3 regions of the Aromatoleum aromaticum EbN1 genome follow, and region 3 is predicted to be linked to each of the others. Evidence: predicted binding sites of a transcription regulator. Region 3 holds the regulator's gene; each other region holds the start of a gene.
What was found. Region 3 encodes HrcA, which represses chaperone genes, less so after heat shock. Its sites were predicted from a motif close to TNTTAGCACTCNNNGNCNNNGAGTGCTAANA; they were not measured.

Region 1 (7,000 bases), 350 kb from region 3:
TGGATCGTCTACCAGACCTCCGCCGCCGCCGATGGCCTGCAGCGCGACTGGCCGCGACCCGACGCCGGTATCGACCGCCACCGTGGCTATGCGTTGCAGTGGTACTCGCTCGCCGGATTGTCGCTTGTGATGACTGGCGTGTATGTCTTCAGGAGGTTCAGGTCATGACGCAACGCAGTGCCAAACTCACGCTCGCCGTGCTTGTGCTGGTGTGCACCCTGCCGGTTGCGGCATCGTATTTCGCCTATTACGTGTGGCAGCCGCAGGGCCAGGTGAATTATGGCGAGCTGATCCCGCCCGCTCCGCTGCCCGACGCGGTCCTCCCTGGCGTGTCCGGCCAGCCGCCGTTCGAACGGGAGGCGCTGGACGGCCGGTGGACGCTCGTCTATGCGGGCTCCGGCGCCTGCGGGGCGGATTGCGAACGGGCTTTGTACGCGGCGCGCCAGTCCCGTCTCGCGCAGGGCAAGGAGATGACGCGCGTCGAGCGGCTGTGGCTCGTCACTGACGACGTCGACCCGCCGGCGGCGCTGCTCGGCCGGTACGAAGGGTTACGGGTCGCGCGCGCCGGCTCGCCGTGGCTCGTCCGCTTTCCCGGCGCGACGCAGGGCGTTCACATGTTCCTCGTGGATCCGCTGGGCAATGTGATGATGCGTTTCCCCGTGCCGACCGACATCAAGAGGGTGATCAAGGACCTGGAGCGTCTGCTCAAATATTCCGGACTCGGACGGGGGTGACGACGTGCACGCTGCGAACGCTGCCGAAGAGGCACGGATGACGCTCTACCGCCGCCTGGTGCTGGCCGCGCTGGCGCTGACCACGCTGGTGGTCGTGTTCGGCGCCTATGTGCGACTCTCCGACGCCGGTCTCGGTTGTCCCGACTGGCCCGGGTGCTACGGTCGGCTCACGCCGCATCATGCCGCGACGGACATCCTGGAGACGCATGCTGCCGATCCGCACGGGCCGGTGAGCCTGCCCAAGGCGTGGAAGGAGATGATCCACCGCTATCTGGCGGCGAGCCTCGGGCTGCTGATCATTGCGGTCGCGGTGCTCGCGTGGCGCAAGCGCGATGACCCGGCGAGTTCCCCGCGTGTCGCCGCTGCGCTCGTCGGCCTCGTGATCTTCCAGGGGCTGCTCGGTAAATGGACCGTCACGCTGCTGCTCAAGCCGGCGATCGTCACCGCGCATCTGCTCGGCGGCCTGGCGACGCTGGGATTGCTCGCGTGGCTCGCGCTGAAGGCGTGGCGGATGCCACCGGTCACCGTGTCGCGCAGCCTGCTGGGCGCCACGCGGGTCGCGCTGGTGCTGCTCGTGGTCCAGATCATGCTCGGCGGCTGGACCAGCACGAATTACGCGGCGCTCGCGTGCAGCGATTTTCCTGCGTGTCAAGGGAGCTTCTGGCCGCCTGCGGACTACGCCGATGCGTTCCATGTCGTGCGCGAACTCGGCATGACCGCCGACGGCGAGATCCTGTCGCTCGCCGCGCTGACTGCGATCCACTGGTCACACCGGATCGGGGCTGCGCTCGTCGCGCTGGCGCTGTCGCTCCTTGCCGGGGCGCTGTTCAGGCGCCGCGCGACGCGAGGGGCCGGCCTCGCGCTGTTCGCCGCGCTCGCGCTGCAGACCGCGCTCGGCGTGGCGAATGTCCTGTTCAGCCTGCCGCTGCCGCTTGCCGTCGCGCACAACGCGGGCGCGGCGCTGCTGCTCGGAGTGATGGTGACGATCAACTACCGGATGCGCGCCATGCCTCGGTTGGCCGCAGTGGGGAGAAGCGAACATGAGCGTGCTGAACACGAGAACTCTTACGCTTGACCGCCATGCCGCCGCCCGGCGGCTGCATGCGTTCTATGTGCTGACGAAACCGCGCGTCAATACGCTGATCGTGTTTTGCGCCGTGATCGGGATGTTCCTCGCGGTGCCCGACGGGCTGCCGGATCCGAAAAGCGTCGTCGCCGCGACGCTGGGCATCGCCTTCGTCGCCGGCGCCGCAGCGGCGATGAACTGCCTCATCGAAGCCCACATCGACGCCCGCATGGCGCGCACCCGTCACCGCCCGCTGCCCCGCGGCGAACTCGCGCCGGCCGAGACGCTGCTCTTTGCCGGCGTGCTCGGCGGCACCGGGCTGACGGTGCTGTACCACTGGGTGAATCCGCTGACGATGTGGCTGACGCTTGCGACTTTCGTCGGCTACGCCGTCGTCTATACGGTCCTGCTCAAGCCGCGCACGCCGCAGAACATCGTGATCGGGGGCGCCTCCGGAGCGATGCCGCCGGTGCTTGGCTGGGCCGCCGTCACCGGCGAAGTCAGCGCCGACGCCCTGTTGCTGTTCCTGATCATCTTCGCCTGGACGCCGCCGCATTTCTGGGCGCTAGCGCTCTATCGCAGCGCCGACTATGCGCGCGCCGGCCTGCCGATGCTGCCGGTGACCCACGGGCCGGAATTCACCCGCCTGTCGGTGCTGCTCTACACCTGCATCCTGTTCGGCGTCACGCTGCTGCCGTTTGCGACGCGAATGAGCGGTCCGCTGTATCTCGTCTGCGCCGTCGCGCTCGGCATTGGCTTCCTGCGCCATGCGTGGCGCCTGTACGCCGACTACAGCGACGCGTTCGCGCGGCGCACGTTCCGCTTCTCGATCCTGTATCTGTTCTTGCTCTTCGCGGCGCTCCTGATGGATCATTACCTCCCGCTCTGATCCCGCTGCCCTTGCAGCCCGCCGACGTCCCGATGCTACGCTCCCTGATCCTCGCGACCGCGCTTGCGCTCGCGGGCTGTACCGATTCCTCAGCGCCCAAGCCTTCTTTCCACGCGACGGACATCACCGGCGCCGAATACGGCAGCACGTTTGCGCTGACCGACCACCACGGCACGCCGCGCACGCTGGCGGACTTCCGCGGCAAGGTCGTGACGATGTTCTTCGGCTATACGCAATGTCCGGACGTCTGCCCGACGACGCTGTCGACGATGAGCGAAGTGATGCGCCTGCTCGGGCCGGACGCCGAGCGCGTGCAAGTGCTGTTCGTCACCGTCGACCCCGAGCGCGACACGCAGGCACTGCTCGCGAACTACGTTCCGCAGTTCGATGCGCGCTTCATCGGCTTGTATGGCGACGCTGCCCAGACGCAGGCGGTGGCGAAGGATTTCCGGATTTTCTACCAGAAAAGCGGCGATACCGAAGGGGCGAACTACACCGTCGACCACGTCGCCGGCACGTACATCTTCGATCCGACGGGGCGGTTGCGGCTGTACGTGCGGCACGGGGAATCGGCCGAAAACATCGCGGCGGACATCAGGGCGTTGCTGGCGGCGAAGTGAAAGTCCCGCGACGGGCGCATGAGCCGGCAGGATGCCGGCGTCCGCGAGCCCCACAGGAAACGGCTTTGCCGTTTCCGCCCTCCCGGACGGCAGGATGACTCCGAGGGGCCGGCGTTTTCTCGAAAGCCTCAGGCAGGCGCCAGCAAACCCCGCATCTTCTGCATCGCCTTGGCTTCGATCTGGCGGATGCGTTCCGCCGACACGCCGTATTCGGCGGCGAGTTCGTGCAGCGTCGCGCTGTCGCCTTCGGTCAGCCAGCGCCGCTTGACGATCGTGCGGCTACGGTCGTCGAGGCTCGCCAGCGCGTCGCTCAGCCCTTCGTCCTGCAGCCGGGCGAGTTGCGCCTGTTCGAGCACCTCCGAAGGCTCGGCGTTCGGGTCGGGCAGGTATGCGATCGGCGCGAAGTGATGTTCGTCGTCGTCCGGCCCGCCTTCGAGCTGGATGTCCCGGCCGGTGAGTCGCGTTTCCATCTCGACGACTTCCTCGGGTTTCACGCCGAGCTGCTTTGCGACCGCGACCACTTCGTCCCTGTTCAGCGTGCCGGTGTCCTGCTTGAGACTGCGCAGGTTGAAGAACAGCTTGCGCTGCGCCTTGGTCGTCGCGATCTTGACGAGGCGCCAGTTCTTCAGGATGTACTCGTGGATCTCGGCCTTGATCCAGTGGATCGCGAACGAAACGAGCCGTACGCCCCGATCGGGGTCGAAGCGCTTCACCGCTTTCATCAGGCCGATGTTGCCTTCCTGGATCAGATCGGCGTGCGGCAAGCCATAGCCGAGGTAGCCACGCGATATGGCGACCACCAGGCGCAGGTGAGACATCACCAGCCCGCGCGCAGCTTCCAAGTCGCCTTCATTGCGCAGGCGCGTGGCCAGACTCACCTCTTCCTGCTCGGTGAGCAGCGGGATGCGATTCACCGACTGGATGTACTGGTCGATACTGCCGACGGCAAAAGGTACCGGGAAAGACAGGGCTTGGCTCATATGTACGGGTCCTCCTCGAAACCAATGTTAGCACTCATGGCGTTGGAGTGCTAAACGCGTGTCCGGGTTCCAGCTGCGGGCATCCCGCCTGGCGATGTAGACCACGCCGCCGGCGCCACCCGCAGCGCCGAAAGCCTTTGCTGCCGGCCGGTTTCGCCACGCTTCGCGGGCATGCATATGAAGTGGCATGTGCAGTGCATCAATGCTGAACGTATATGTTTGGCGCGCTCGGGGGAAAGGGCCGCCATGCCCCGGTGTGCCGCATCGGGTATCCATGTTGCGTCGGTGCAACATCTTTTGCCGGCAGGGGGCGTTCCGGCCCTGCTTGACTTGCGCCTGCATGCTCCCGTTTTGCACAATCGCTTCAACTTCTCGCTTGAGAGGTAAGTCGGGCCGTGGTGGATTCCCCGGTCTCAGCTTCAAATTAGAGGAGAAACATACATGCAGAAGAAACTGATTGCCCTGGCCGTCGCCGGCCTGGTCTCCGCCCCGGTTTTCGCGCAGTCGAACGTCACCGTGTACGGTATCGCCGACGCTTTCTTCGGCTACGGCAAGATGGACGACAACAAGTTCACCGGCGTCGAGAGCGGCGGCTGGGCGGGTTCCCGCCTGGGCTTCAAGGGTAGCGAGGACCTCGGCAACGGCCTGAAGGCCGTGTTCACGCTCGAGTACGGTATCGAACTCGACGACAACGAAGGCGTCGGCTCCGGTGCCTCGCGTAGCCGTCAGCAGTTCGTCGGCCTGCAGGGCGGCTTCGGCTTCATCGGTCTCGGCCGCCAGTACAATCCGGGCTACTACGTGTTCAAGTACGACGCGATCAACGTCATCCCGTTCAGCCCGCAGTTCATCCTCGCGGCTAACCAGGGTTCGAACATCGTCGCAGGTACCCCGGCGCGCGTCAGCAACGCAATCAACTACAAGTCGCCCGATTTCGGCGGCCTGACGCTGAACGCGATCTACGGCTTCAACGAAGCGAACCAGGACAACAACCGCCAGGCAGGTGACACGGCAGCCGTCGGCGCCGAGTACGCGAACGGCCCGCTCGCGATCGGCCTCATCTACAGCCAGGTGAAGCAGGACGCCGGCGCGATCCCGACTGAGAAGTTCAACGGGGTTGCTGATGACACCAAGAAGGAAGCGTACCTGGGTGCCGCTTACGACTTCGGCATGTTCAAGCTGATGGGCTCGTACCAGATCATCAAGGATGCCACCGCTGCGGAAGACGACAACAAGGTCTGGCAGGTCGGCAGCGTGGTTCCGGTCAGCTCGGCCGGCAAGGTCCACCTGTCCTATGGCCGCACGGATGCGGACGCGGACGACAGCGACGCCGCTGCCTGGTCGTTGATGTACTCGCATAGCCTGTCGAAGCGCACGCTCGCTTACGTCGGCTACACGCAAGTCGACAACGACGACAACACGGCTTACTCGGTCCTCGCTAAAAGGACTGACGAGACCACTGGCGCCCCCCTCTTCGACGAAGACAGCCGCAACTTCCTGATCGGTGTGAATCACTCGTTCTGATCGTCTCCTGACGATTTGAACCCCGCGGGCGCTTCGGCGCCCGTTTTCTTTCCTGGTTGCCCGGAATAATGGGGCCGTTGCGCGGACGAGGGCGCGTCATGAGGCGACTGCAGGCAGCATGACGCTGCGGAGAATCGGGTGACGCTTTGCCGGGATTCGTTCGCGAACTCGTTCCGCTGCTCAGGAACAACAAACGGGGAGCACCGATTAGGACTGGCGCCCGATGTAGCGGCGCGCTGTCGGTTCAGACTGCGAAGCGCAGACCTTGCAGGTCGAGTAGCATCCTGTCTTGTTCGACGGACGAGAAGAACAAGCGGTAAAGGCTGCGGTCCCGCGTCGACTCGTTTCCGCCGATGCGCCGGATTTCCCGTTCCGCGTGTTCGAGTGAAAGCCGCATCAGCACTGCAGGGGCGCCGACGCGCGGGCAGATGCGTTCCGGCCCCGCGACCTCGTAGCCCATCATGCGGCTGTAGAAGGCCGTATGCCGGGGATGCACTTCGACGAAGAGATCCGTCATGCGATGCACGAGGCGCGTGATCATGAAAGCCAGGTGAAAAACCGACGCCAGCACTTCCGGTGAACTGTGGGACGGATCCATCGCCAGGCGGGTCACTTCGCATACCCGTGCGCCATTGCTGCGCGCTTCGTCGATCTCGCCCTGATAAAGTGTGTCGGCGAGTAAGCCTCGGGGCGAATCGATGCCCACGGTCAGGGTGCCAAAAAGAAGGTCTCCCTTGCATGCCGCCAGCGTTGTCTGACCGGCGTGTTTCGGGAGCTTCGCCGGCTGATCCGTTGCAAGTCCTCGCCAAGAATACATTCGTTGGATGAGCTTGCTGATTTTGCCGTGTACCTCGTCCATTTCATCATGGACCATTCGAACGTGATATCCATCCCGCGTGATCGCGAAGTCAGGATCCATTGCGCCGAATCTGTGATCGACGATTGAAAGGGACGGTTTCAAGCGAGACTGGCTCGCTTTTTTAATGCCCTCGGCGTGGTAAGCTGATTCTGTCATGTGTGTTCGCGCCTCGTCGTTGGAGGAGGAAAGCGCCCGGAAGAATTCGGGGGCAAGAAGAGCGTGGTCCGTTTCAGGCCGCGCGCTGAACTCTACCGGCAGGGGGTTAGGGACGCTGTAAGCGGTTGTGTATTTTTTCCTGCGGCATAAGGGGTTACGATTCGTAGCATGAAGG
Region 2 (7,000 bases), 2.1 Mb from region 3:
AATCGTCGGCACCGCATCACGCGCCTGCATCCAGTGCAGGAAACCATTGACGCGCGAATCGATGATCTCCTCGGCTTCCAGCACGGCCTGCTGTCGCGACTCGAGACCCGCATCGACGATCTGCGCGAGATCATCGACGGTGTACAGGAAAACGTCGTCGAGCTCGCCGACTTCGGCTTCGATGTCGCGCGGCACCGCGAGATCGACCATCACGATCGGACGGTGGCGGCGCGCCTTGATGGCGCGTTCGACCATGCCCAAGCCGACGATCGGCAGCGGGCTGGCCGTACAGGACACCACGACGTCGAAATGCGGCAGCATCTCGCCGACCACGTCGAGCCGCATCACTTCGGCCCCGAAGCGATGCGCGACCAACTGCGCCCGCGCTTCGGTGCGGTTCGCGACCGCGATCCGCTTCGGGCACGCCCCGGCAAAATACGCGGCACACAGTTCGATCATCTCGCCGGCGCCGATGAAGAGCACGCGCTGGTCCGACATCCGCTCGAAAATGCGCTCGGAAAGATGCAGCGCCGCCGCCGCCATCGACACGATGTTCGCCCCGATCGCCGTCGTCGAGCGCACCTCCTTCGCGACGGCGAAAGTATTCTGGAACAGTTTGTGCAGCAGCGTGCCCATTGTCCCGGCTTCTTCGGCACGGCGGACGGCGTCCTTCACCTGGCCGAGGATCTGCGGCTCGCCGAGCACCATCGAGTCGAGCCCGCTCGCGACGCGGAAGACATGCCGAATCGCATCGCGTTGCGGATAGGTGTAGAGATACGGCGAGACTTCGCTCAACGGCATGTGATGAAAACGCGCCAGCCAGTCGGCAGCGTGCTGCGGTTGCTCGGTGGCGAAGTACAGTTCGGTGCGATTGCAGGTCGACAGGATTGCCGCCTCGCGGACCGTCCGCTCGTGCGTCAGATCATGCAGCGCGTCGTCCAACCGCTCGGGCTGAAACGCCACCTGCTCGCGAATCGTGAGCGGCGCCGTATGATGATTCAGGCCAAGAGCATAAAGTTGCATGCGCGATCGCAGGGGAGCGTAATGCCGCGAATTATAGCACTCCGCGAAACTGCGAAAGATTGAGCAAAATCAGGCAGTTCTGGCAGGCATTCAGCAGCCCGAAAGAAAACGGGCCGGCATTTGCCGACCCGTTTTCGTGTTCTGGTGGCCAGGGACGGAATCGAACCGCCGACACGCGGATTTTCAATCCGCTGCTCTACCAACTGAGCTACCTGGCCGGGAAAGCGCGCATTATAGCCGAATCGGGACCGTCGTCAATCACCTATGCAAAAATCGTTTCTGCCCTACGGCACGCAGGCTCCTCAGGTTACCGAAAATGACGGGAGGAAAGGCTGGGCCGGCGGGGTGACCAGCGAGCCGCGCGGGAACAGGACTTGTGCGGTCGTACCCGGACCTGCCGGGTTCGGATTCAGCGTCACCGTGGCGCGGTGCAGCTCGGCGATCTCCCGCACGATCGGCAACCCCAGGCCCGAGCCGTCCACGCCACTTCCAAGCACCCGATAGAAGCGTTCGAAGACGCGCTCGCGGTCCGCTTCCGGAATGCCGGTGCCGGTATCTTCGATCTCCAAAACGATCGCTCCCGCAACGCGGGTTCGCGCCGTGACGCTGCCGCCATGCGGGGTGTATTTGATCGCGTTGTCGAGCAGGTTCTTGATCAGTTCGCGCAGCAGCACCGGATTGCCCTCGATCGGCAACGGCCGCCCTGCATCCTCGACCCCCAGGTCGATTCCTTTCGCCTGGGCACGTGGATACAGCTCGAGCGCCACGTCGCGCACCATCGCATCGAGGTCCACCTGCTCCACCGCGTACAGTTTTTCGAAGCTCGCTTCCGCGCGGGCAAGCGAGAGCAGCTGGGTGATCAGATGACTTGCCCGGTCAGTACTGTCCGCGATGCGCTGCAACGACTCGCGCAGTTGCTCGGGGTCCGTTTCGAGCAGCGCGAGGTCGGTCTGCATCTTCAGGCCGGTCAGCGGCGTGCGCATCTGGTGGGCGGCGTCGGCGATGAAACGCTGCTGCGCCTGCAGGTTCTCTTCGAGGCGCGCCATCATGTCGTTGAATGCGACGATCACCGGCCGCACTTCCTCCGGAACGCTCGCCGCAGCGATCGGCGACAGGTCGGTCGGACGCCGGCGGCGGATCAGTCTCTGCAGCCGGTTCAACGGCGCAATACCGCGTGTCAGGCCAACCCATACGAGCACGACCGCGATCGGGATGATCGCGAACTGGGGCAGCAGCACGCCGGTCACGACGCGGGACGCAAGGTCGCTGCGCTTGTTGCGCGTCTCGGCCACCTGCACCAGCACCAGCGGGCTGGCGGGTTCAGGCCAGGCGCGCAGAAACTGGTAGGCGATGCGCACCTCTTCGCCGTGAATCACGTCGTCGCGGTACAGCACCTCCTCCGCGACCACGGTCGCCGGCGGCAAGACCGAGGAAATTTCACGGTCTCCGGTGACGACTTCGCCGCTGCTGTCGGCGACCTGGTAATAGACGGTGTCGTCCTGGTCGGCGCGAAACAGCGCCCGCGGCGGCGCAGGAAAATGCACCGCGATATTCCCGCCTTCGATCGACACGAGGCGCCCGAGCGCCCGCACGCTGTCGGCCATCGCCCGATCGTAGGGCTGGTTCGCGAGATTGTCGGCGACGTTGTGCGTGACGATGATGGAGATCGGCCACAGGAACAGCAGTGGCGCGAGCATCCAGTCGAGGATCTCGCCGAACAGCGAGTTCGGCTGCGCCGGAGGCCGATTCGCTGCCGCCGTCTTGTCAGGCTTTCGCCGTCTGGACCGCATCCGGGTTTTCCAGGCAGTAGCCGAGTCCGCGCACGGTGACGATGCGTACACCGCTGTCTTCGAGCTTCTTGCGCAGCCGGTGGACGTAGACCTCGATCGCATTGCTCGAGACCTCTTCCCCCCAGCCGCACAGGTGATCCACGATCTGGTCCTTGCTCACGAGTCGCCCGACCCGCAGGGCGAAGACTTCGAGCAGGCCGACTTCCCGCGCCGACAATTCGACGACCTGCCCGTTGATCTTCGCCACTCGATCAGCCTGGTCGTACGAAAGGCTGCCGATTTCGATGCAGCGCGGCTGCCCGGTGCCGCGTCGCGTCAGCGCCCGGACACGCGCCTCCAGTTCCGGCAGCGCGAAAGGTTTCGTCAGGTAGTCGTCCGCCCCGGCATCGAGCCCTCGCACACGCTCCTCGACCCCGTCCTGGGCAGTGAGGATCAGCACCGGCAGCGCCGATTTGCGCGCGCGCAGGCGTTTCAGGACGTCAATCCCGGGGAGCTTCGGCAGGCCGAGGTCGAGAATCAGCAGATCGTATGTCTGGGTGGCCAGCGCGGTATCCGCCTCGCTGCCGGAAGCGACGTGATCGACGGCGTAACCGCTGCGCTTGAGGGCCCGTCCGAGGCCGTTGGCAATGACTTGGTCATCTTCAGCAAGAAGGATCCGCATGGAAATATGGATGTAAGTTGTCCGTAAGCGGGCACGCCTAGTCTTGCGTCCGCTGTTCTCCTATTACCGGCCCGGGGAATGTGGATGCCTTTCGGCGCGCACATTCCGGGGAGCGCCCGTTCACACAAACGGCGCTCCCTGCCCTTTTTTCCTGACGACCAATCAATTATCCCACCTTTCCGCAAAGTGGCACGTCGACACGTCCACGCTCACGCCAAAGCAAACGGCCCCGCCGCAGCGGAGCCGTTTGCTTTGGCGCCGCCGGGCCCGAAAGCCCGGAAGCACGAGGCGAACCTCAGACCGGCATTACATGCCCATGTCCATGCCGCCCATACCACCCATGCCGCCCATGCCGCCCATACCCCCCATCGAGGGCTTTTCTTCAGCCAGCTCGCCGACCATGCAGTCGGTGGTCAGCATCAGGCCGGCGACCGAGGCCGCATTCTGCAGCGCGATGCGCTCGACCTTGGTCGGGTCCAGCACGCCCATGTCGACCAGGTCGCCGTACTCGCCGGTCGCGGCGTTGTAGCCGAAATTGCCGGTGCCTTCGACGACGCGATTGACGACGACGGACGGCTCGTCACCGGCATTGGCGACGATCTCGCGCAGCGGCTGCTCGAGCGCGCGCAGCACGATCTTGATACCGGCATCCTGGTCGTGGTTGTCGCCCTTGAGGGTGCCGAGGTTCGCGCGGGCACGCAGCAGCGCGACGCCGCCGCCCGGGACGATGCCTTCTTCAACCGCGGCACGGGTCGCGTGCAGCGCGTCTTCGACGCGGGCCTTCTTCTCTTTCATCTCGACTTCGGTCGCGGCGCCGACCTTGATGACGGCAACGCCGCCCGCCAGTTTCGCAACCCGCTCCTGCAGCTTCTCGCGGTCGTAGTCGGACGTGGCTTCCTCAATCTGCGCGCGGATCTGCTTGACGCGGCCTTCGATGCGCGAGCCTTCGCCGGCGCCGTCGATGATGATCGTGTTTTCCTTGCCGATTTCGATGCGCGCGGCCTGGCCGAGCTCGGCCAGCGTCGCCTTCTCGAGAGTCAGGCCGACTTCCTCGGCGATGACCTGGCCGCCGGTCAGCACGGCGATGTCCTCGAGCATCGCCTTGCGACGGTCGCCGAAGCCCGGCGCCTTGACGGAGCAGGTCTTCAGGATGCCGCGGATGTTGTTGACGACGAGGGTCGCCAGCGCTTCGCCTTCGACGTCTTCGGCGACGATCAGCAGCGGGCGACCGGCTTTCGCGACCTGTTCGAGCACCGGCAGCAGATCACGGATGTTCGAGATCTTCTTGTCGAACAGCAGGATGAACGGGTTCTCGAGGATCGCGACCTGCTTGTCCGGGTTGTTGATGAAGTACGGGCTGAGGTAGCCGCGGTCGAACTGCATGCCTTCGACAACGTCGAGTTCGTTCTGCAGTGACTTGCCGTCCTCGACGGTGATCACGCCTTCCTTGCCGACCTTGTCCATCGACTTGGCGATGATCTCGCCGATGTCGGCGTCCGAGTTCGCCGAGATCGAGCCGACCTGGGCGATTTCCTTGTTCGTCGAGCACGGCTTCGACAGCTTCTTCAGTTCTTCGGTGACCGCGATCACGGCTTTGTCGATGCCGCGCTTGAGGTCCATCGGATTCATGCCAGCGGCAACGAACTTCATGCCTTCGCGCACGATCGACTGGGCCAGCACGGTCGCGGTCGTGGTGCCGTCACCGGCGATGTCGGAGGTTTTCGACGCGACTTCCTTGACCATCTGCGCGCCCATGTTCTCGAACTTGTCCTTCAGTTCGATTTCCTTCGCGACGGACACGCCGTCCTTGGTCACCGTCGGCGCGCCGAACGAGCGCTCGAGCACGACGTTACGGCCTTTCGGGCCGAGAGTGACCTTGACCGCGTTGGCCAGGATATTGACACCGGCGACCATACGGTCACGGGCGGAATCACCAAACTTGACTTCTTTTGCAGCCATCGTTCATTGCTCCTTGAATTCTTTGGACGGGTTCGAGCGGGCCGCTCAGGCCTCGACGACGCCCATGATGTCTTCTTCGCGCATGACGAGCAGCTCGTCACCCTCGACTTTCACGGTCTGGCCGGCGTACTTGCCGAACAGCACCTTGTCGCCGACCTTGACGGCCATCGGGCGAACCTTGCCGTCGTCGAGGATCTTGCCGTTACCCACGGCGAGCACTTCGCCCTGATCGGGCTTTTCGCCGGCCGAGTCGGGGATGACGATGCCGCTGGCGGTCTTGCGCTCGGCTTCCAGGCGCTTGACGATCACGCGGTCATGCAAGGGACGAATTTTCATCGAGATGACTCCTTCAGTTCGAATTCAACATGTCTGCGGGCAGACCCGCAGCATAAATTTATCAAGGGCGCGGACCGGCCCGGGACGGTTAGCACTCACTGCCAACGAGTGCTAATAATAGGGACGGCCCCCGCCGATTTCAAGAGCACGGAAACCGATTTCCTGTCGTCGGGAGCGGGAACGCCGAATGCTGCGCTCTTTGCTCCCTCGAAAAGGAGAACAGACATGGCCAAAAGCAGCATTCTCGGTGGCGACGAGACACCCAACGCACCGCCCGGTCACAGCACCGCCGACCTGGGCCCCAGCGACAGTTCGGACAGCGGCAGCGACATCGCCGGCGCGCCGGGCCTGGTTGACGACGCCGGCATCGCGACGGACAGCGGCACGACGTCGGACATGGATCATGGTCGTGGCGCAGGCGCGGACATCGGCGACACCGATCTCGACAGCGACACCGATGCCTCCGGCACCGGCGAACGCCGCGCGGCGGGCCGCGACGACAGCAGCCGCGAGGCGAACGACATCCAGCCGGACAGGATCACGCGCAATCCGGGCGGCCTGACCGGCAAGCCGTGACCGGCCTTGTGGAGCAACTGAAAAACTTACCCGTCCCCTGCCGGAAATGCCTGCCACGGCTGCCGTCGACGAGACGGTTCAGAATGCGATGGCGATGCCGAAATGCAGGCGCAGCCGCTTTTCGTCGTGGCCGTACGCAAGATCGACGGCGAGCGGGCCGGCAGGACTTTTCCAGCGCGCGCCGACGCCGTAGCCGGTCTTGAGAGCGAATGTGTCGCGGCTGTCGGCGGCATCGCCCGCATCGACGAACGCCGCCGCCCCCCACTGCGGCAGGAACCAACGGACATATTCCGCGCTCAGCGTCGCGAGGTAACGCCCGCCGACGGTAGCGTCGCCCTCTCTCACGCCCAGGCTCTCGAACGCGTAGCCGCGTACCGTCTGCGTGCCCCCGGTGCGGAACAGGAAATCGTGCGGCACGCCATCCCGGCTCGGCGCGAGCGTCGCCCCGCCTTCAACGCGCAGGATCAGCACGTCGCGTTCGACAAAAGGCAGATAGCGCACGTAGCGGCCGTAAAGCCGGAGGAAATCCTGGTCTGACAGTACCGCCTTCGCGCCACCCCCGATATCGAACTGCAGCACGTCGCCTCGTCGCGGATCGAGGAGATCGTCGACCCGCCGCCGGATCCATGTCCAGTTCGCCGTCAGCGAGTTGCGG
Region 3 (7,000 bases):
TTGCCGATATGCGGATAAGTCAGCGTTACGATCTGGCGGCAGTAGCTCGGGTCGGTGAGGATTTCCTGATAACCGGACATCGAGGTGTTGAACACCACCTCACCGACCGTGCTGCCGGCCGCACCGACTCCCTTGCCAAAAAATACCGTCCCGTCGGCAAGCGCTAGTAGGGCGGGCGGGGAAGCAGTCACGACAAACTCCTGAGTTCAGCCGAAAAGACACGGGAAAAGCTATCGAGCCACCCCGAATGTGAAAAAAACGGGACGAGCCGACCGGCCAATCCCGCTTTCAAGAAGCCGCTGATTATAGCGTTTGGCGCCTGTCGAGGCAATCGCACCCGTCGTCGCCGCGCCCGGATCAGCGCAGGCCGAGCACGTCCTGCATGTCGAACAGGCCACTCGAACGCCCGGCAAGGAAACGCGCCGCGCGCAGCGAACCGGAAGCATACGGCATGCGGCTGCCGGACCTGTGAGTGATCTCGATACGCTCGCCGATACCGGCGAACAGAACCGTGTGATCCCCGACCACGTCGCCGCCGCGGATCGTGGAAAAGCCGATCGTCTCGGCCTTGCGTTCCCCGGTCACCCCTTCCCGCCCGTAGATCGCGCACGTTTCCAGATCGCGCCCCAGTTCGCATGCGACCACTTCGCCCATGCGCAGGGCGGTACCCGACGGGGCATCGACCTTGAAGCGGTGATGCGCCTCGATCACTTCGACGTCGTAGCCGTCGTCGAGAATGCGGGCCGCCACTTCGAGCAGCTTGAACACCGCGTTCACGCCCACCGCCATGTTCGGCGCGAACACGATCGGAATGGCTTGTGCCGCAGCGGCAATCGCCTCCTTCTCGGCCGTCGAGAAGCCGGTCGTGCCGATGACCATCGCCTTGCCGAGTTCGCGCGCGAGGGCAAGGTGCGCGAGGGTGCCTTCGGGACGCGTGAAATCGATGACGCAGTCGGCCGCTGCGATCGCGGCGCGCGGATCGTCTGTGATCAGAATCCCGGTCGCGCTTCCGGACAGTTCGCCGGCGTCGCGACCGATGAAGGTCGTGCCGGGACGGTCGAAGGCCGAAGCGAGCACCGCTCCCTCCTCCTTCAGCGTGGCTTCGATCAGCATCCGGCCCATCCGGCCGGATGCACCCGCTATGGCAATGCGCAATGGCAACATCAATGAATTCCTTTTGCTCGACATGATCGGGAGCCTCGCGCGATGCGCGATCGCTTCCAGGCCACCCGGCTCAATCCTCGGCGGCCGGCGCGATCTCGACGACGCGGCTGCGCTCGGCCTGCGGCGCCGCCGTCGCGGCCTGCGCATCGCCCGGTTCGATGTCCCCTTCGACGCGATCGAGCCGGTCACTGACGAAAAAAACGCTCAGCGTGCGCTGCTGCGGTTCGCCTCTGCCGGGCTGGAAGCGGTAGACGTAATCCCAGCGATCGGAATGGAACACGTCGACGATGAGCGGCGTGCCGAGCGCAAACCGCACCTGCTCGCGCGTCATGCCCTTTTTCAGCCTGGCCACCATTTCCTGATCGACGTAGTTGCCCTGCCGCACGTCGATACGGTAGGGATTGATCTGATCGGTGAGCGAGCTGATGGAACAACCGGCCGACAGGCCGAAGGCGGCGACGGCCGCCATGAGAGTCACGAAGCGCATGGATGGAGTTCTTGGTCGGTGGCGCCAGACGGCGTATCGTTCAGGCAAAGGCGAAAAAATATATCATATGCGGGCACGAGCCATGACTTATTGGCTCCGGGCCACCCAGCGGGGCGACCATGTCAGAAAATTCGGAAAACCTGAAAAACATCGGCCTCAAAGCCACTTATCCGCGCCTGAAGATCCTCGATCTGTTCCAGACATCCGATCTGCGCCACCTGACTGCCGAGGACGTCTACCGTCTCCTGATTGCCGAGGGAATGGATATCGGACTGGCGACTGTTTACCGCGTATTGACCCAGTTCGAGCAGGCGGGCCTGCTCGAACGGCACTATTTCGAGTCGGGCAAGGCGGTGTTCGAACTCAAGAAAGGCGGCCATCACGATCACCTCGTGTGCGTGCAGTGCGGCAAGGTGGAAGAGTTTTTCGACGCGGAAATCGAGCGGCGGCAAAACAGGATCGCTGAAGAGCGCGGTTTCATCGTCCGCGAACACGCGCTTTATCTTTATGCGGACTGCCTGAGAAAGGACTGTCCCAACCGCAAACTGGAAGAGGAAGACTGACCAGGAACATCACTCCCGGGGTCGTTTCTTCGGCCGCGGCAGACGGCCCTGCGATCAGCGTCCGGACGACTCCGTACCGAGCATTTCCGCCGCGTGACGGCGGGTCGTCTCGGTGATGTTCACGCCGCCGAGCATGCGGGCGATCTCCTCGACCCGCGCTTCCCTGTTCAGGACGCAAACCGTGCTCAGGACTTCCGACCCGCGTCGCGCCTTGGCGATGCTCCATTGCCAGTCGGCGCACGCCGCCACTTGCGGCAGATGCGTCACGCACAGCACCTGACGCTCCTGCCCCAGCCGGCGCAGCAACTGGCCGACGATCTCCGCGACCCGCCCGCCGATCCCGACATCGACCTCGTCGAATATCAGTGTCGGCGTCGCCGAGTCGCGGCTGGCGATGACCTGGACTGCGAGTCCGATGCGCGACAGCTCCCCCCCCGACGCAACTTTCGCGAGCGGGCGCAACGACTGGTTCGGGTTCGCGGCGACGCGGAATTCGACCGATTCCAGGCCATAGGCCATCGGCGAGACACAGGTTTCGAGCGCCACTTCGAACTTTCCGCCGGCCATCGCCAGCGTCTGCATCGCGTCGGTGATGCCGCGCGACAAAGCTTCGGCTGCCGGCACCCGTGCTGCGGAAAGCCGCCGTGCGGCTGCCTCGTATTCGCCGTGGAGGCGCTTTTCCTCTTCGCCAAGACGGACCGGATCCGCGCGCGAAACTAGGTCGTCGAGCTTTCGCGCCCAATCAGCGCGAAGATCCGGCAACTCGTCCGGCGCCACGCGGTGCTTGCGCGCCAGCGCCATGACGTCCTCGATGCGCCGCTCGATCTCGGCCAGGCGTTGAGGATCGAGGTCGAGCCGCTCGCGGTAGCGCCGCAGCGCGTGCAGCGCCTCGTCGGCCTGGATCGCTGCGCCGGCGACCAGTTCCCGGACATCGGCAAGATCGGAATCGATCTCGGCCATCCCCTCGACCCGGACGCTGACGTGGCGCAGCTGCGAAGCGAGCGCCAGATCGCCTTCGCCGAGGGTGCCGAGCACTTCGTCCGCTCCCTCGATCAGACCCGCCGCATGGGCAAGACGGGCATGTTCGACATTGATGCGGTCCCACTCCTCGGTGCTGAACCCGAGCTCGTCGAGTTCGCGTATTTGCCAGGCAAGGAGTTCACGCTCACGCTCGGACGCCGCCGAATCCTGGTCCGCAGCACGACGCAGTTCGATGAGGCGCTGCCAGGCGTGGAAGCGAGCGCTGACGTCGGCGGCGAGCGCCGCGGCCCCTGCGTGCATGTCGAGCAGCGCCCGCTGCGCGTCGGGCTTGAGCAACGCGTGATGGGCGTGTTGGCCATGAATGTCGGCAAGCCAGTCGCCCGCTTCGCGCAACTGCCCCTGCGTGACCGGCACGCCGTTGAGCCACGCCCGCGAGCGCCCGCCGGCCTCGACCACCCGTCTCAGGATCACCACTCCATCATCCGCCGTCAGGTCCTGCCCCGCCAGCCACTCGCCGAGCGGGCTCGACGGCGGCAGGTCGAACTCGGCTGCGATATCCGCCTTGCCGCATCCCGCGCGCACTGCGCCGGCGTCGGCACGTCCGCCCAGGGCCAGGCCGAGCGCATCGAGCAGGATCGACTTGCCCGCCCCGGTTTCCCCGGTCAGCGCGCCGAACCCCGCTTCGAACTCGAGCTCGAGGCGGTCGACGATCACGAAATCCCGAATGGCCAGGCGACGGAGCATGAGCGGGGCAGGGTCGGAAAACGATTGGTTAGTCAGGGACGACGCGGCGTCGCGCTCCAGTGGAGCTTCTCACGCAGCATGGCGAAATAGCTGTAGCCCTGCGGATGCAGCAGGCGGACGACATCGGGCGAACGGGTGACTCGCAGCCGGTCGCCGGCGCGGGCGTCGAAGCGGGCCTGGCCATCGAAATGTATCCGGGCATCATGCTGGGGCAACAGCACGATCTCGATATGGGAAGTATCCGGCAACGTGACCGGACGCGCGGTGAGTGCGTGAGGGCACAAGGGCACAAGGGCGATCCCCCCGACGTTCGGATGGAGGATCGGCCCGTTGGCCGACAATGCGTATGCCGTCGAACCCGTCGGGGTCGCCAGAATCATCCCGTCCGAGCGTTGCGTATAGACAAATTCCCCGTCGATCGACAGATCGAACTCGATCATCCGCCCCAGGTCGCCCTTGTTGATCACGACATCGTTGAGCGCGAGCGTCTGGAATACGCGGTGGCCCGCCCGCAGCACTTCGGCATCGAGCATCGCGCGCGACTCCTCGGTATAGCGTCCCTCGAGAATCTCGCCGAGTTTCGGCAACGCTTCGTCGCGCGAGATATCGGTGAGGAAACCGAGCCTGCCCTGGTTGATTCCGACCAGCGGCACGCCGTGCTGGGAAAGCCGGCGCGCCGTATTGAGCATCGTGCCGTCGCCCCCGAGCACGACGGCGAGATCCGCCTGCGCGCCGATCTCCTCGTAGCTCGCAACGGCAAACTGGCCGGCCATGCCAATGGAACTTGCGGTCCCCTGTTCGATCCACACGTCAAGTCCGCGCACTCGCAGGAATTCGGCGATGCGCAGCACCGCCTCCGCCACCTCGGGGCTCTGGTACTTGCCGATCAGTGCAACGACGCGGAAGTTCTTGCTCATGCGCGGATTAAACCACATCGCTTAATGCCTTGGCAGACGACAGCGTTCGCCCACAGGCTGTTAGAATCACCGCAATAGTGCGTAACGGATAATGAAGCTGCTAGACCCCCGCTCACAGATACTGCTGAAGACCCTGATCGAACGATACATCGTCGAAGGTCAGCCGGTCGGCTCGCGTGCACTTTCACGCTATTCCGGCCTCGAGCTGTCGCCGGCGACGGTGCGCAACGTGATGAGCGACCTAGAGGAGAAAGGCTTCATCACCAGCCCGCACACTTCGGCCGGGCGCATCCCGACCGCCTTGGGCTACCGTTTCTTCGTCGATTCGCTGCTGACCGTGCAGCCGCTCGAACAGGCGCGCGTGCGCGAACTCAAGGGCCAGTTGCAGCCCGATCAGCCGCAGCGCCTGATGAATTCCGCATCGCACCTGCTGTCCGAACTCACGCAGTTCGCCGGCGTGGTCGTTTCCCCGCGCCGCGATACCGTGAAGATCCGGCAGATCGAGTTCATCAGCCTGGCCGAAAACCGCATCCTGCTGATCATCGTGACCACTGCCGGGGACGTGCAGAACCGCATCCTGATCACGCGCCGCGCCTACTCCTCAGCCGAGCTCGCCGAGGCGGCCAGCTACCTCACCGAGCACTTCGTCGGCCTCGGATTCGACGACATCCGTGCCCGCATCCGCGACGAACTCAAGCAGTTGCGCAGCGACATGAGCGAACTCATGACGGCCGCCGTCGAGGCCGGCAACGCGGCCGCCGAAGACAGCGCGAGCTATGTGCTGTCGGGTGAAACCAACTTGCTCGACGTCGAGGACCTGTCGTCGAACATGGCGCGCCTGCGCGAACTGTTCAAGCTGTTCGAGCAGAAGACCGGCCTGATGCAGCTGCTCGACCTCTCGAATCGCGCGCACGGCGTGCAGATCTTCATTGGTGACGAATCCGGGCTCTCGCAACTCGACGGCTGCAGCGTCGTGACCGCAGGCTACGAAGTCAACGGCAAAGTGGTTGGTTCGGTCGGCGTCATCGGCCCGACGCGCATGGCCTACGACCGAGTCATCCCGATCGTCGACATCACGGCCCGCCTCCTGTCGAACGCGCTCTCGAGCCCTGGCTGAACGCCTCGGCCCGCTCCCAAAGGACTTGCATGGCCCGTTACTGGCCCGAACCCGCCCACACCCACGGCACTCCCGAGCGCACCGGTATCCTGCTTGTCAATCTCGGCACTCCCGCGGCGCCGACTGCCGCAGCGGTTCGCCCTTATCTCAAGGAATTCCTCTCCGACCCGCGCGTCGTCGAGATCCCGCGCGCGATCTGGTGGCCGATTCTGAACGGAGTCATTCTCAACCTGCGGCCGAAGAAATCGGCCGAGAAATATGCGGCCATCTGGAGCGACGCCGGTTCCCCGCTCAAAGTCCACACCGAACGACAGGCAAAACTCCTTGCCGGGTATCTGGGCCACGCGGGGGTGACCAGCGTCGTCGTCGACTGGGCGATGCGCTATGGGGCGCCCTCGATATCCGACATACTCGGCCGCATGAAAGCCGAGGGCTGCAGCCGAATCCTCGTCGTGCCGCTGTATCCGCAGTATGCGGCGAGCACCACCGCGAGCGTCATCGACGAGGTCGCGGGCTGCCTGACCCGTTGGCGCAACCTGCCCGAGATCCGCTATGTACGGAACTTTCACGATCACCCCGGCTACGTCGGAGCGCTCGCCAGGAGCGTACGCGACCACTGGGCAAAACACGGCGAGCCGGATCAGCTCGTGATGAGCTTTCACGGCATACCGAAGCGCTCGCTCGATCTGGGCGATCCTTACCACTGCGAGTGCCATGTCACCGCCCGCCTGCTCGCCGCGAAGCTCGACCTGCCGCCCGAGCGCTGGCAGCTCACTTTCCAGTCCCGCTTCGGCAAGGCGGAATGGCTGAAACCCTATACTCAGCCGACTCTCGAAGCACTCGGCCGCAAAGGAACCGGCCGCGTCGACGTGATCTGCCCGGGGTTCGCTTCGGACTGCCTCGAAACCCTCGAGGAAATCGCCCTCGAATGCAGGACGGCGTTCCTCGGCGCCGGCGGCAAGGCTTTTCATTACATTCCCTGCCTCAACGAGCGACATGACTGGATTGCCGCATTGACCGACATCGT

Region 1: rpoH (RNA polymerase sigma factor RpoH) is a predicted target of HrcA. The motif match lies at 4,315-4,345, and genes of this name have one in related genera.
Region 2: groES (co-chaperone GroES) is a predicted target of HrcA. The motif match lies at 5,856-5,886, and genes of this name have one in related genera.

What each region holds. Positions count from the first base shown of each region.
Region 1 is NC_006513.1:2,495,409-2,502,408, forward strand. Features, by position in the region: gene EBN1_RS11900 (SURF1 family protein) at 1-168, shown strand, start outside; gene EBN1_RS11905 (SCO family protein) at 165-734, shown strand; gene EBN1_RS11910 (COX15/CtaA family protein) at 772-1,809, shown strand; gene cyoE (heme o synthase) at 1,775-2,689, shown strand; gene EBN1_RS11920 (SCO family protein) at 2,722-3,309, shown strand; gene rpoH (RNA polymerase sigma factor RpoH) at 3,438-4,289, opposite strand; gene EBN1_RS11930 (porin) at 4,731-5,810, shown strand; gene EBN1_RS11935 (N-acyl amino acid synthase FeeM domain-containing protein) at 6,055-6,825, opposite strand.
Region 2 is NC_006513.1:688,288-695,287, forward strand. Features, by position in the region: gene hemA (glutamyl-tRNA reductase) at 1-1,023, opposite strand, end outside; tRNA gene EBN1_RS03235 (tRNA-Phe) at 1,166-1,241, opposite strand; gene EBN1_RS03240 (sensor histidine kinase) at 1,326-2,813, opposite strand; gene EBN1_RS03245 (response regulator transcription factor) at 2,788-3,474, opposite strand; gene groL (chaperonin GroEL) at 3,781-5,433, opposite strand; gene groES (co-chaperone GroES) at 5,479-5,769, opposite strand; gene EBN1_RS03260 (hypothetical protein) at 5,995-6,345, shown strand; gene EBN1_RS03265 (autotransporter assembly complex protein TamA) at 6,424-7,000, opposite strand, start outside.
Region 3 is NC_006513.1:2,842,965-2,849,964, reverse strand. Features, by position in the region: gene carA (glutamine-hydrolyzing carbamoyl-phosphate synthase small subunit) at 1-191, opposite strand, end outside; gene dapB (4-hydroxy-tetrahydrodipicolinate reductase) at 358-1,164, opposite strand; gene EBN1_RS13565 (outer membrane protein assembly factor BamE) at 1,235-1,633, opposite strand; gene fur (ferric iron uptake transcriptional regulator) at 1,771-2,214, shown strand; gene recN (DNA repair protein RecN) at 2,269-3,939, opposite strand; gene EBN1_RS13550 (NAD kinase) at 3,972-4,856, opposite strand; gene hrcA (heat-inducible transcriptional repressor HrcA) at 4,948-5,973, shown strand; gene hemH (ferrochelatase) at 6,003-7,000, shown strand, end outside.